Regions from separate parts of the Stenotrophomonas sp. NA06056 genome, predicted to be linked through region 2. Evidence: predicted binding sites of a transcription regulator. Region 2 holds the regulator's gene; each other region holds the start of a gene.
What was found. Region 2 encodes HrcA, which represses chaperone genes, less so after heat shock. Its sites were predicted from a motif close to TTNGCACTCNNNNNNNNNGAGTGCNAA; they were not measured.

Region 1: HUT07_RS01550 (co-chaperone GroES) is a predicted target of HrcA. The motif match lies at 1,745-1,771, and genes of this name have one in related genera.
Region 3: rpoH (RNA polymerase sigma factor RpoH) is a predicted target of HrcA. The motif match lies at 1,759-1,785, and genes of this name have one in related genera.

What each region holds. Positions count from the first base shown of each region.
Region 1 is NZ_CP054931.1:347,909-352,074, reverse strand. It holds gene groL (chaperonin GroEL) at 1-1,327, opposite strand, end outside; gene HUT07_RS01550 (co-chaperone GroES) at 1,411-1,698, opposite strand; gene HUT07_RS01545 (endonuclease) at 2,008-3,798, shown strand; gene cutA (divalent-cation tolerance protein CutA) at 3,873-4,166, shown strand, end outside.
Region 2 is NZ_CP054931.1:2,520,246-2,524,411, forward strand. It holds gene dnaK (molecular chaperone DnaK) at 1-340, opposite strand, end outside; gene grpE (nucleotide exchange factor GrpE) at 542-1,057, opposite strand; gene hrcA (heat-inducible transcriptional repressor HrcA) at 1,121-2,185, opposite strand; gene recN (DNA repair protein RecN) at 2,301-3,962, shown strand; gene HUT07_RS11170 (LysR family transcriptional regulator) at 4,100-4,166, opposite strand, start outside.
Region 3 is NZ_CP054931.1:4,010,678-4,014,843, reverse strand. It holds gene HUT07_RS18185 (response regulator) at 1-820, shown strand, start outside; gene ung (uracil-DNA glycosylase) at 817-1,542, shown strand; gene rpoH (RNA polymerase sigma factor RpoH) at 1,797-2,672, shown strand; gene HUT07_RS18170 (hypothetical protein) at 2,834-3,154, shown strand; gene purD (phosphoribosylamine--glycine ligase) at 3,224-4,166, opposite strand, start outside.

The DNA of each region.
Region 1 (4,166 bases), 2.2 Mb from region 2:
CGATCTGGATGCCGTGGTTCTGGTCTTCGTTGGCACCCTTCAGGCCAGCCAGCGCGGAGACCGCACGGACCAGGGCAACGCCGCCGCCCGGAACCACGCCTTCTTCAACGGCCGCACGGGTCGCGTGCAGGGCGTCGTCGACGCGATCCTTCTTTTCCTTCATTTCGATTTCGGTCGAAGCACCGACCTTGATCACTGCAACGCCACCGGCCAGCTTGGCCACGCGCTCCTGCAGCTTCTCGCGATCGTAATCCGAGGAGGTGTCTTCGATCTGGGTCTTGATCTGTGCAACGCGCGAATCGACCGCAGCCTTGTCACCCACGCCATCGATGATGGTGGTGTTTTCCTTGGAAACCTGCACCTTCTTGGCGCGGCCCAGGTCCTTGATGGTGGCCTTTTCCAGCGACAGGCCGACTTCCTCGGAGATCACGGTGCCGCCGGTCAGCACGGCCATGTCTTCCAGCATCGCCTTGCGACGGTCGCCGAAGCCCGGGGCCTTGACGGCCACGACCTTGACGATGCCGCGGATGGTGTTGACCACCAGGGTCGCCAGCGCTTCGCCTTCGACTTCCTCGGCCACGATCAGCAGCGGCTTGCCGGCCTTGGCGACGCCTTCCAGCACCGGCAGCAGGTCACGCACGTTGGAGATCTTCTTGTCGTGCAGCAGGATGTACGGGTCATCCAGGTCAGCGGTCTGCGACTGCTGGTTGTTGATGAAGTACGGGGACAGGTAGCCGCGGTCGAACTGCATGCCCTTGACCACGTCCAGCTCGTTGTCCAGGCCCGAGCCTTCTTCAACGGTGATCACGCCTTCCTTGCCGACTTCCTTCATCGCGTTGGCAATGATCTGGCCGATCGACTCGTCCGAGTTGGCCGAGATCGTGCCGACCTGGGCAATGGCCTTGTCGTCAGCGGTCGGCTTGGAGATGTTCTTCAGCTCGGCGACGGCGGCCACGACGGCCTTGTCGATACCGCGCTTGAGGTCCATCGGGTTCATGCCGGCGGCAACAGCCTTGGCGCCTTCGCGGATCAGGGCCTGGGCCAGCACGGTGGCGGTGGTGGTGCCGTCGCCAGCGTCGTCGTTGGTACGCGACGCGACTTCCTTCACCATCTGTGCGCCCATGTTCTCGAACTTGTCAGCCAGTTCGATTTCCTTGGCGACGGACACGCCGTCCTTGGTGATGGTCGGGGCGCCGAAGCTCTTCTCGAGCACGACGTTGCGGCCCTTCGGGCCCAGGGTGGCCTTGACGGCATTGGCGAGAACGTTGACGCCGCGCACCATGCGCGAACGGGCGTCTTCACCGAAACGAATATCCTTGGCAGCCATTGCAGTTACCTCATTGATAGCGCCGGGCCATGCCCGGCAGCTGGGTGTTTGGAATCAGGGGATGAAGCAGGTCGCGCCGACGCTCAGCCGATGACGGCGAGCACGTCGTCTTCGCGCAGGACCTTGTATTCGACGCCTTCGCTCTTGTACGAGCTGCCGGCGTACTGGCCGTAGATGACCTTGTCACCGACCTTCAGCGACGGCGCGCGCACGCTGCCGTTGTCCAGCGGCTTGCCCGGGCCCACGGCCACGACTTCACCCTTGGTGGACTTTTCCTTGGCGGAGTCCGGGATCAGGATGCCACCGGCGGAAACTTCGTCGGCTTCGATCGGCTTGACCACAACGCGGTCGTGCAGCGGCTTGATGCTCATGTGGGACCTCTTAAGTTATTGATTGGTCTGAAAAAGTCCGGCGATGTTAGCACTCACACCAGGTGACTGCCAGCAACGCGCGTGAAAAAGCCCGACAGGTCGGGAGCACGACAGAGATGGAGACCTCCGGAGACCTTTCAAGGCCCGGCCAGCAAATTTTTATCGACGCGCCGCGACAGCTCCATGTCCGTGGATCCGGTATTTTGGTGATGGGCGTCTCACTGTCAGATATCTGGCGTTCATTTACGACAAAGTGTCACCAGATCGGCTTTAGGGTGGCCCGGCATTCCCAATCACAAGGAGTAGTCGATGCGATTGCTGTCCCCGCTCGCCGCCGCCTGCCTGCTGGCACTGGCTGCCGCGCCGGCCCAAGCCGAAGTCTTCATCAACGAACTGCACTACGACGACAGCACCGCTGCCGGTGACGTCGGCGAAGCCATCGAAGTGGTCGCCACTGCCGGCGAGGATCTGTCCGGCTACCGCCTGTACCTCTACAACGGCAGCAATCCGTCGGCCGCCACGGTCTACGCCAACAACGCGGTACCGGCTGGAACCGCGGCCAGCTGCGGCAGCGCCACCCTGGCCGTGGTCACCTACCCCACCAACGGCCTGCAGAACGGCCCCAACGACGGCATCGCCCTGGTCGACGCCAGCGGCAAGGTGGTGCAGTTCCTCAGCTACGAGGGCGCGATCACCGCCTCCGGTGGCCCCGCCGCCGGCATGACCAGCCAGAACATTCCAGTTGCCGAAACCAACAGCACTGCCGCAGGCACTTCGCTGCAGCTGACCGGCAGCGGCAGCCAGTACGCGCACTTCACCTGGGCCGAATCGGCCAAGCAGACGTTCGGCAGCTGCAACAACAACCAGACCTTCAGCGGCGGCGGCACCCCGGGCCCGAACACGCCACCGTCGGTGTCCACCACCACGCCGGCACAGGGCAGCAGCACCTTCCCGGCCGCAGCCGATCTGGAAGTGGTGTTCAGCGAGACGGTCAACCTCGCCAGCGGCGCCTTCGCACTGACCTGCGGCACCTCCGGCAGCGTTCCCCTGACCTGGCCGGCCAGCGGCAAGAGCGTGAAGCTGTCGACCAACACCGCACTGGTCGCCGGTGAGGCCTGCCGCTTCGACATCCGTGCCGCACGCATCACCGATGCGCAGGGTGCCCGCCCGGCGACCGACAGCCGCATCGCCTTCACCGTGGCCACCACCACCGGCAATCCGGACCCGGGCAATCCCGGCGGCCCCGCAGGCTATTACTCGAAGGTCAACACCAGCAGCCCCAGCCAGCTGCGCTGCTCGTTGCACGCCACCATCAAGGGCCACACCGCGTACCCGTACAGCGGTTCGGGCACCAGCACCTGGACCATCCTGGAGATCGCCGACGAAGACCCGAACAACGCCGGCAAGATCCTCGATGCCTATCGCAACCGCAGCTACACCAAGGTGACCGACCGTGCCGGCAGTGGCAGCGGCCTGAAGTACAACCGCGAGCACACCTGGCCCAATTCGCTGGGCTTTGCCAGCACCACCGGCGACAAGGGCCTGCCGTATGCGCCCTACACCGATACCCACATGCTGTACCTGACCGACGCACAGTGGAATGCCGACCGCGGCAACAAGCCGTTCGGCAAATGCGACGCCAACTGCGGCGAGCGTGCCACCGAGGCCAACAACGGCCAGGGCGGTGGCAGCGGTGGCTATCCGGGCAATTCGAACTGGGTGCGCACGCCGGATGGCAACGCCGGCACCTTCGAAGTGTGGGGTGCACGCAAGGGCGACATGGCACGCGCGGTGATGTACATGGCCATCCGCTATGAAGGGGGCAAGGATGCGGCCACCGGCCAGTCCGAACCGGACCTGGAACTGACCGACGACCGCAGCAAGATCGTCAAGACCAGCAGTTCGCCGGCCTACATGGGCCTGCTGTCGACCCTGATCGACTGGCACCTTGCTGATCCGCCGAGCGCTGCAGAACGTGCCCGCAATGACGTGATCTACAGCTTCCAGGGCAACCGCAACCCGTTCATCGACCACCCCGAGTGGGCCACCCCGGGCCTGTTCACCTCGGCCAAGCCGGCCACCTGCCAGCTGGCCAACTGACACCGTTTGAAGAAAGTTGTATTTCCCCTGTCCGATCCTGACCCGGTCGGACAGGGGCCCTATACTCGACGGTCATGTCGACCGTCGATCCCGTCCTGCTGCTGTTGACCACCTGCCCGGACCGGGCCAGTGCCGAGCGCATCGCGCACGCGCTGGTCGCTGAGCATCTGGCTGCATGCGTGACCCGCCTGGACGGCGCACAGTCGACGTACCGCTGGCAGGGCGAGGTGACCACCGACGCCGAACTGCAGCTGCTGGTGAAAACCACCGCAAGCCGTGTCGATGAAGCCATCGCCCGGATCGTCGAACTGCATCCGTATGAACTCCCGGAGTGCATCGCGGTCGAAACCCGGGCCGGCCTGCCGGCG
Region 2 (4,166 bases):
GCGGCGCCATCTTCTTGGCATCGCTGGTGGCGACCCAGGCGTCGCCATTGTCATGGGCCAGGATGCTGTACGGAACGTGCGCGATGTCCTTCTGCACTTCGGCGTCGGTGAACTTGCGGCCGATCAGGCGCTTCACCGCGTAGAAGGTGTTCTTCGGGTTGGTCACGGCCTGGCGCTTGGCCGAGGCACCGACCAGGACTTCGCCGTCCTTGGTGTAGGCGACGATCGACGGGGTGGTGCGATCGCCTTCCGAATTTTCGATGACGCGGGCCTTGCCGCCGTCCATGATCGCCACGCACGAGTTGGTGGTGCCGAGGTCGATACCAATGATCTTGCCCATGGGGGACTCCTTGAAGGATGTTGTTTTTGTCAGTCCGGCCGTTCGGCCGGTGGATGAATGGGATGTGGGGGAGGCTCGTGGAACATTCAAGCCATCCCCCGAACGCTGTGTTTCCGTTCGCCGAATACGTTCAGCGTCGGTCGTGCCGATGCCCCGTCCGGGGCAGGGAAACCCGCGCCAGGCTTGGCCCGGCGCGCGCCGTCAATCGGCGGCAACCACCACCAGCGCCGGCCGCAGCAGGCGCTCGTTGAGCAGGTAACCCTTCTGGAACACGGTCACCACGCTGCCCGGGGCGGCACCGGGGGTGGCGACCTGGCTGATGGCCTGGTGGTGTTCCGGGTTGAACGGCTGGCCGGTCGGGTCCAGCAGGACCAGGCCATTGTCGGCGGCCACCTTCAGCAGCTGCCTGTAGGTCATTTCCAGACCTTCACGCAGCGGATGGGCATCGTCGCCGGCGGCCTTGAGGCCGGCATCGAGGCTGTCGAATACCGGCAGCAGCTCGCCCAGCAGCTTCTCGTTGGCGAACTTGCGCGCCTGCTCGATGTCGCGGGCCACGCGCTTGCGCTGGTTGTCGAGGTCGGCGCGCTCACGCAGCGCTTCGGCCTTGACCTGCTCCACTTCGGCGCGGAGCTGTTCGATCTGTTCGTTGACGCCCTCGGCGGCAGCTGCGTCGGCGGCGGCCTGCTGGGCGGCGATGTCTGGCTGATCTTGATTCATGTCTGGGTCCCTGGCGGTCACTCTCCGCCTCCACCCACCCTAGTGTGGGCGGGATGCTGCGTTTCAAGCGTCCGATGCACCGGGACTTCGTCCACCGGGCGAAAAGGCCGCACCGAGCACATCGGCGGTGGCCTGCACCAGCGGGATCATGCGGTCGTAGGCCATCCGTTTCGGCCCGATCACGCCCAGCACGCCCAGTACCTGGCCATTGGCGGTGTACGGCGCGGTGACCAGCGAGACGCCCTGCAGCGGCACCACGCCGGTTTCCTCGCCGATGAAGATGCGCACGCCGGGGGCCTGGATGGTCCGTTCCAGCAGCTGCAGGATCTCGCGCTTGCTGGAGAACAGCTCGAACAGCTCGCGCAGGCGCTCCAGGTCTGACAGGTCCTGCACCCCCATCAGACGGGTCTGGCCGGCCACCAGCATGTCATCGGCCGGCGGCTGCAGGGCCTGCTCGGCCAGCTCGATGCTGTGCGCCAGCACCTGCTCCAGCTCGGACCGCGCGTCGCGCAGCTCCAGCAGCAGGCGGGTGCGGATCTCGGCCAGCGGCAGCCCGGCGAAGTGCGCATTGAGGTAGTTGGCCACCTGCTCCAGCTGCCCGGGTGCGAAGTCCTGGCGGGTCTCGATCACCCGGTTCTGCACCTCATTGTCGGCAAACACCAGGATCGCCAGCACCCGGCGCCCGTCCAGCGCCACGAAATCGATCTGGCGGAACGCAAACTGCTCGCGGCGCGGTGCGCTGACCACGCCAACGAAATGACTCATCGCCGACAGCAGCTCCGAGGCACTGCCGAGCAGCGCCTGGGTACTGCCGCCTCCAGCCAGCTCCTGACGCAACCGGGCCAGCTCGCCTTCGCCCGGCGGCTGCATCTGCAGCAGGCTGTCGACGAACACCCGATAGCCATGCGCGGTCGGAATCCGGCCCGCCGATGTATGCGGCGAGGCCAGCAGGCCCAGGTCTTCCAGGTCACCGAGGATGTTGCGGATGGTGGCCGGACTGACCTCCAGGCCGGCCACGCGCGCCAGCGTCTGCGAACCCACGGGCTCGCCATCCTGGATGTAGCGCGCGATCAGCGTGCGCAGCAGGTGCCGCGCACGTGGCGCAAGTTGGTCGGGAGAACCGTGCATGGAATCAACCTGTGAGACAGGGACATTAGATAATGGCGGCGCATCCCCTTGGCAAGTCATTGGACGACCCCGCCGCGCGTGCTAGCGTTGCGCGGCTGCAGACACCCCCTTACCCATGCTCAGACATCTTTCAATCAAGGATTTCGCCGTCGTCCGCGCCACCGAACTGGAGTTCGGGCCGGGCATGACCGTGGTTTCAGGCGAGACCGGCGCAGGCAAGTCGCTGATGGTCGACGCACTGGGCTTCCTGTCCGGCCTGCGCGCCGACAGTGGCGTGGTCCGCCATGGCGCGGCCCGGGCCGAACTGTCTGCCGAATTCGCACTGGACCAGCTGCAGGCCGCCCGCCAGTGGCTGGCCAGCAATGAGCTGGACGATGACGACCAATGCCAGCTGCGCCGGGTGATCCGCGCCGACGGCGGCTCACGCTCGTGGATCAACGGCCGCCCGGTCACCCTGGCGCAACTGGCCGACCTGGCCGGCCTGCTGGTGGAGATCCATGGCCAGCACGAGCAGCAGGCCCTGCTGACGCGTCCGTCGCAGCTGGCCCTGCTGGACGCCTACGCCCGCAACGAAAGCGAACGCCGCCAGGTGCGCCGCGCTGCCGCCACCTGGCAGGCGCTGGTCGATGAATCCCTGGCACTGTCGCAACAGGGCGATGTGAGTGACCGCATCGGCTTCCTCGAACACCAGCTGCGCGAGCTGGACCGTGAGGATCTGGAGCCGGAGTCGATTGCCGCGCTCGGCGCCAGCCATCGCCGCCAGGCGCATGCCAGCGCGCTGTTGAGCGCCTGCCAGGCGGCTGCGGACCAGCTCAACGGTGACGAAGGCCACTCGGCACTGGATCTGCTGCAGCAGGTGCGGCATGAACTGGCGAGGGTCGCCGAACATGACCCGCGCCTGGGCGACGTCGACGCCTTGATCGACAGCGCCTCCATCCAGCTGCACGAAGCCCTGGCCCTGCTCGACCGCGTGCATGACGACCTGGACGCTGATCCGGACCAGTTCGAAGAAAACGAGCGCCGCCTCGGCCGCCTGCACGATCTGGCACGCAAGCACCGCGTGCCGATGGACGAGCTGGGTACGCAGCGCGAGCGCATGCACACCGAAGTGGAGCAGCTGCGCGGCGCCGACGAACGCCTGCAGCGGTTGGCTGGCGAGATTGAAAAGGCCGCAGCAGCCTGGCGTGTCGAGGCCGCAGTGCTGACCACCAGTCGCCGCACCGCGGCTGCCGAGCTGTCGGCCACCACCACCGGCATCATTGCCGAGCTGGGCATGGGCGGCGGCCAGTTCCTCATCGAACTGGAACCGCAGGACAACGGCAAGCCGGACCCGCAGGGCGCCGAGCGCATCGAGTTCCTGGTGGCAGCCAATGCCGGCCAGCCACCGCGCGCGTTGCGCAAAGTCGCTTCCGGTGGCGAGCTGTCACGCATTTCGCTGGCCATCGAAGTCGCCGCGCTTGACCTCGATGCGGTACCGACCATGGTGTTCGACGAAGTCGACTCCGGCATCGGTGGCGCGGTGGCCGATATCGTCGGCCAGAAGCTGCGCGCCCTTGGCGAGAAGCGTCAGGTGCTGTGCGTGACCCATCTTCCGCAGGTTGCCTCCAAGGGGCACGCGCACTACCGGGTCAGCAAAGCGCCGGTGGAAGGCATGACCCAGAGCGCGGTGGAAAAGCTCGACACCAAGGCGCGCGAGGAAGAACTGGCGCGCATGCTGGGTGGCGTGGAGGTGAGCAAGGAAGCCCGCGCCGCCGCACGCAAGCTGTTGCAGGTGTAGGCCCCTGCACGCCTGCTGGCGCGCGTGAATCGCGGGCATTCATCCACGCATGGCGTGGATCTACAGGAATCTCCCGAACGGAACCGACGTGTAGAGCCGAGCCCATGCTCGGCTTCCGCGCGGCAGCGCGGCGCATGTCACCCCAGCGGTCGCGCCAGATCCACCGTCTCCACCAGGAAATCGAGGAACGCGCGCACGCGCAGT
Region 3 (4,166 bases), 1.5 Mb from region 2:
CCTTGAAGGGCCCGCGACGCGGGTGATGGTGGTTGACGGTTCCAAGCTGGTGCGCAAGCTGATCGCCGACGTCCTGCAGCGCGATCTGCCGGGTGTGGAGGTGATCGGCTGCGACAGCATCGAAGACGCCCAGCATGCGCTGGCGCAGGGCCCGGTCGACCTGGTCACCACGTCGTTGACCCTGCGCGATGGCGACGGCCTGGCGCTGGCGCGGATGGTGCGCGAAGCGGCCCGGCAGGCCTATGTGCCGGTGATCGTGGTCTCTGGCGACGCCCAGCAGCATCTGGAGCAGCGCCGCTTCACCGAGTACGTCACCGACTACTTCGACAAGGCGCTGGGCCACGAGGCGCTGGCGACCTTCATCCGCGGCTATGTGCAGCCGCAGACCATTCCTGGCGCGACCATCCTCTACATCGAGGACAGCCGTGTAGTGGCCGAGGCGACCAAGCGCATGCTCGAGCGCCAGCAGCTCAACGTGATGCATGTGGTCAGCGCTGAAGAAGCGTTCACCCTGCTGACCGCCGAATCGCTGGGGCGCAGCCGCCATCGCATCGACCTGGTGCTGACCGACGTGACCCTCAAGGGGGAGCTGAGCGGCCGCGACGTGGTGCAGCGCGTGCGCGTGGACTTCGGTTACGGCAAGCGCCGCCTGCCGGTGCTGGTGATGACCGGCGATGGCAATCCGCACAACCAGACCGGCCTGCTGCAGGCGGGCGCCAACGACCTGGTGCTGAAGCCGATCGAAGAGCGCCTGCTGATCACCAAAGTGCTGTTCCAGCTGCGGCTGGCCCGACTGAATGATGGACCCCTGTTGCGATGATCGATGAAGTAGTGGACACCCCGGCGATCCAGCTGGAACCGAGCTGGAAACAGCGTGTTGGCGATTACCTGTTGCAGCCGCAGATGCGCGAGCTGTCCAGCTTCCTGCGGCAGCGCAAGGGCAGTGGTGCGGCGGTGTTCCCGCCCGGCCCGCAGATCTTCGCCGCGTTCGATGCCACTCCGTTTGATCAGGTGAAAGTGGTCATCCTCGGCCAGGACCCGTACCACGGCCGTGGCCAGGCCCATGGACTGAGCTTCTCGGTGCAGCCGGGCGTGCCGGTGCCGCCGTCGCTGTTGAACATCTACAAGGAAATCGAGGGTGACCTCGCCATCCCGCGCCCCGACCACGGCTGCCTGATTCCCTGGGCACAGCGCGGCGTGCTGCTGCTCAACGCGGTGCTGACGGTGGAAGAGGGCAAGGCCGGTGCCCATCAGGGGCGTGGATGGGAGGGCTTCACCGACCACGTGGTGGACGTGCTCAACCGCGAGCGCGAGGGCCTGGTGTTCATGCTCTGGGGGGCGTACGCGCAGCAGAAGGGCAAGGTGATCGATGGCGGTCGCCACCGCGTGCTGAAATCGCCGCATCCCTCGCCACTGTCGGCCCACCGTGGTTTCCTCGGCTGCCGCCATTTCTCGATGGCCAACGAGTACCTTCAGCGCCGCGGACAGACCCCGATCGACTGGTCGCTGCCGCCGCGGGCGTCGCTGGCGTCTTCGGACTGAACGGCGGGCAACGCTGCCCGGTGTTGAAAGGGCCAAACCCTCGCCTGTTCAGCTCCCTTTGACCCGGAATGGCCGTGTTTTCCGCGCTAGTAGGTTGAATTCCAAGGGATTGTGTATCCCGAAAAGCGCGCTCGCCACTGTCATCAAATCGCGTTACGGTAGGGCTCTGTTTGGGACCAGTGTTTCATCAGTGGAATGCTGGAACTTTTTCCTCCTTTAGCAGTCCAAATCCCGGACTGCTAAGATGGGTGCCTATGAGCCAGAACACCTCTACTGCCCTTGTGGCAAACAATCTGCCGATTCCCAGTGCGCTCGGTTCGCTGGACGCCTATATCGGTGCCGTGCACCAGATCCCGGTGCTGTCGGTCGATAACGAACAGGACCTGGCCCGTCGCTTCCGCGACGGCAATGATCTGGATGCTGCCCGTGAGCTGGTGCACTCGCACCTGCGCTTCGTGGTGCACGTGGCCCGCGGTTACAACGGCTACGGCCTTGCATTGGGCGATCTGATCCAGGAAGGCAACATTGGCCTGATGAAGGCGGTCAAGCGCTTCGACCCCGACATGGGCGTGCGCCTGGTGTCCTTCGCCGTGCATTGGATCCGTGCCGAGATGCACGAGTTCATCCTGAAGAACTGGCGCATCGTGAAGGTCGCCACGACCAAGGCGCAGCGCAAGCTGTTCTTCAACCTGCGCAAGTCGAAGAAGCGCTTGGGCTGGATGAACGCTGCCGAAGTCAGTGCGGTGGCCAAGGACCTGAACGTGTCCGAGCGCGAGGTGCTGGAAATGGAATCGCGCCTGTCCGGCCGCGATATCGGTTTCGATGCGCCGACCGATGAAGACAACGACCACGCGCCGCCATCGCCGGCCGCGTATCTGGTGGCCAATGACGAAGACCCGTCGCTGGCCTACGAGCGCGAAGACAGCGAAGACAACCAGATGCAGCTGCTGCGCGAAGGTCTGGCCGAGTTGGATGCCCGCTCGCGCGACATCATCCGTCGTCGCTGGCTGGACGCGGACAGCAAGGTGACGCTGCAGGAGCTGGCGGACGAGTACGGCGTGTCGGCCGAGCGCATCCGCCAGGTGGAAGCGAACGCGCTGAAGAAGATGAAGGCGCTGTTCACCGCCTAAGGTGGTGACGCGTTTGAGTGATGGAAAAGCCCGGCATTGCCGGGCTTTTTTTTGTCTGCTGGATCCACGCCATGCATGGATGTGCGCGATCCGGTGCACACTGTGGTCGGACGTCAAAGGCTGTGCGTGATCGGCGACGCAGTTCATGCAGAGAGATCGGAATGAGTTACGAGTACAGACTGGTGTTCGACCACGCATCGGTGGCGCGAAGGGTGATGCAGGTGTTGGCTGCGGACGCTGCCTGTGTCGGTCGGCAGGGGGCCGATCTCTGGTTGAAGGATCCAGGACTACACAGCGATGCTGACTACGACGTGCGGCTGACGTGCGAAGGCGAGTGCTCTCTGTGGCTGCAGGTCCAGCTCCGTTCCGACTATCTGCATGCACTCCTGCACGATGCGCTGGATGGAGCATCGGTGCTCTGTCATGAAGAGGGCAATGTCAGTGAAGCCGTAACGCTGCGCGCCGTATTTTGCATCCGGTGACAACGACCCGGTACTACCAGGTCGCTGCTTGCCGATAGATCCACGCCAAGCGTGGATTCAACGCGGGCCTCAGCCCTCCCGCGCGATCGCCCGCCAGCCGATATCGGTACGGTGGAACTCGTTGGCCCAGCTCACCTTCGCCACACCGGCATAGGCATTGGCCTGCGCGTCGCGCACGCTGTCGCCCAGCGCGGCCACGCACAGCACGCGGCCGCCGGCGCTGAGCACCTGGCCCTGCGCGTCCAGCGTGGTGCCGGCATGGAACACCTTGGCGCTGGCCGGCACATCACCCAGGCCGGAAATCACATCACCGGTGATCGGCGCTTCCGGATAAGGCTTGGCCGCCATCACCACGCCCAGCGACGGGCGTGCATCCCACTGTGCCTCGATCTGGTCCAGGAGACCGTCGATCGCTGCCTCCACCAGGTCCACCAGGTCGGACTGCAGGCGCAGCATCACCGGCTGCGTTTCCGGGTCGCCGAAGCGCACGTTGAACTCGATCACCTTCGGCGCGCCGCTGGCATCGATCATCAGGCCGGCGTAGAGGAAGCCGGTGAACGGAATGCCGTCGGCGATCATGCCCTGCACTGTCGGGTTGACCACCTCGCGCATCACCCGCGCGTGCACTTCAGGGGTCACCACCGGGGCCGGCGAGTACGCACCCATGCCACCGGTGTTCGGGCCGGTGTCGCCGTCGCCGACGCGCTTGTGATCCTGCGAGGTGGCCATCGGCAGTGCATGCACGCCGTCGACCATCGAAATGAAGCTGGCTTCCTCGCCGTCGAGGAATTCCTCGATCACCACGCGCGCGCCGGCATCGCCGAACGCGTTGCCCGAGAGCATGTCGCGTACCGCGTCTTCGGCTTCGGCCAGGGTCATCGCTACGATCACGCCCTTGCCGGCGGCCAGGCCGTCGGCCTTGACCACGATCGGGGCGCCCTTCTCGCGGATGTACGCCAGCGCGGCGTCCACTTCGGTGTGCACCGCATAGAACGCGGTGGGGATGTTGTGG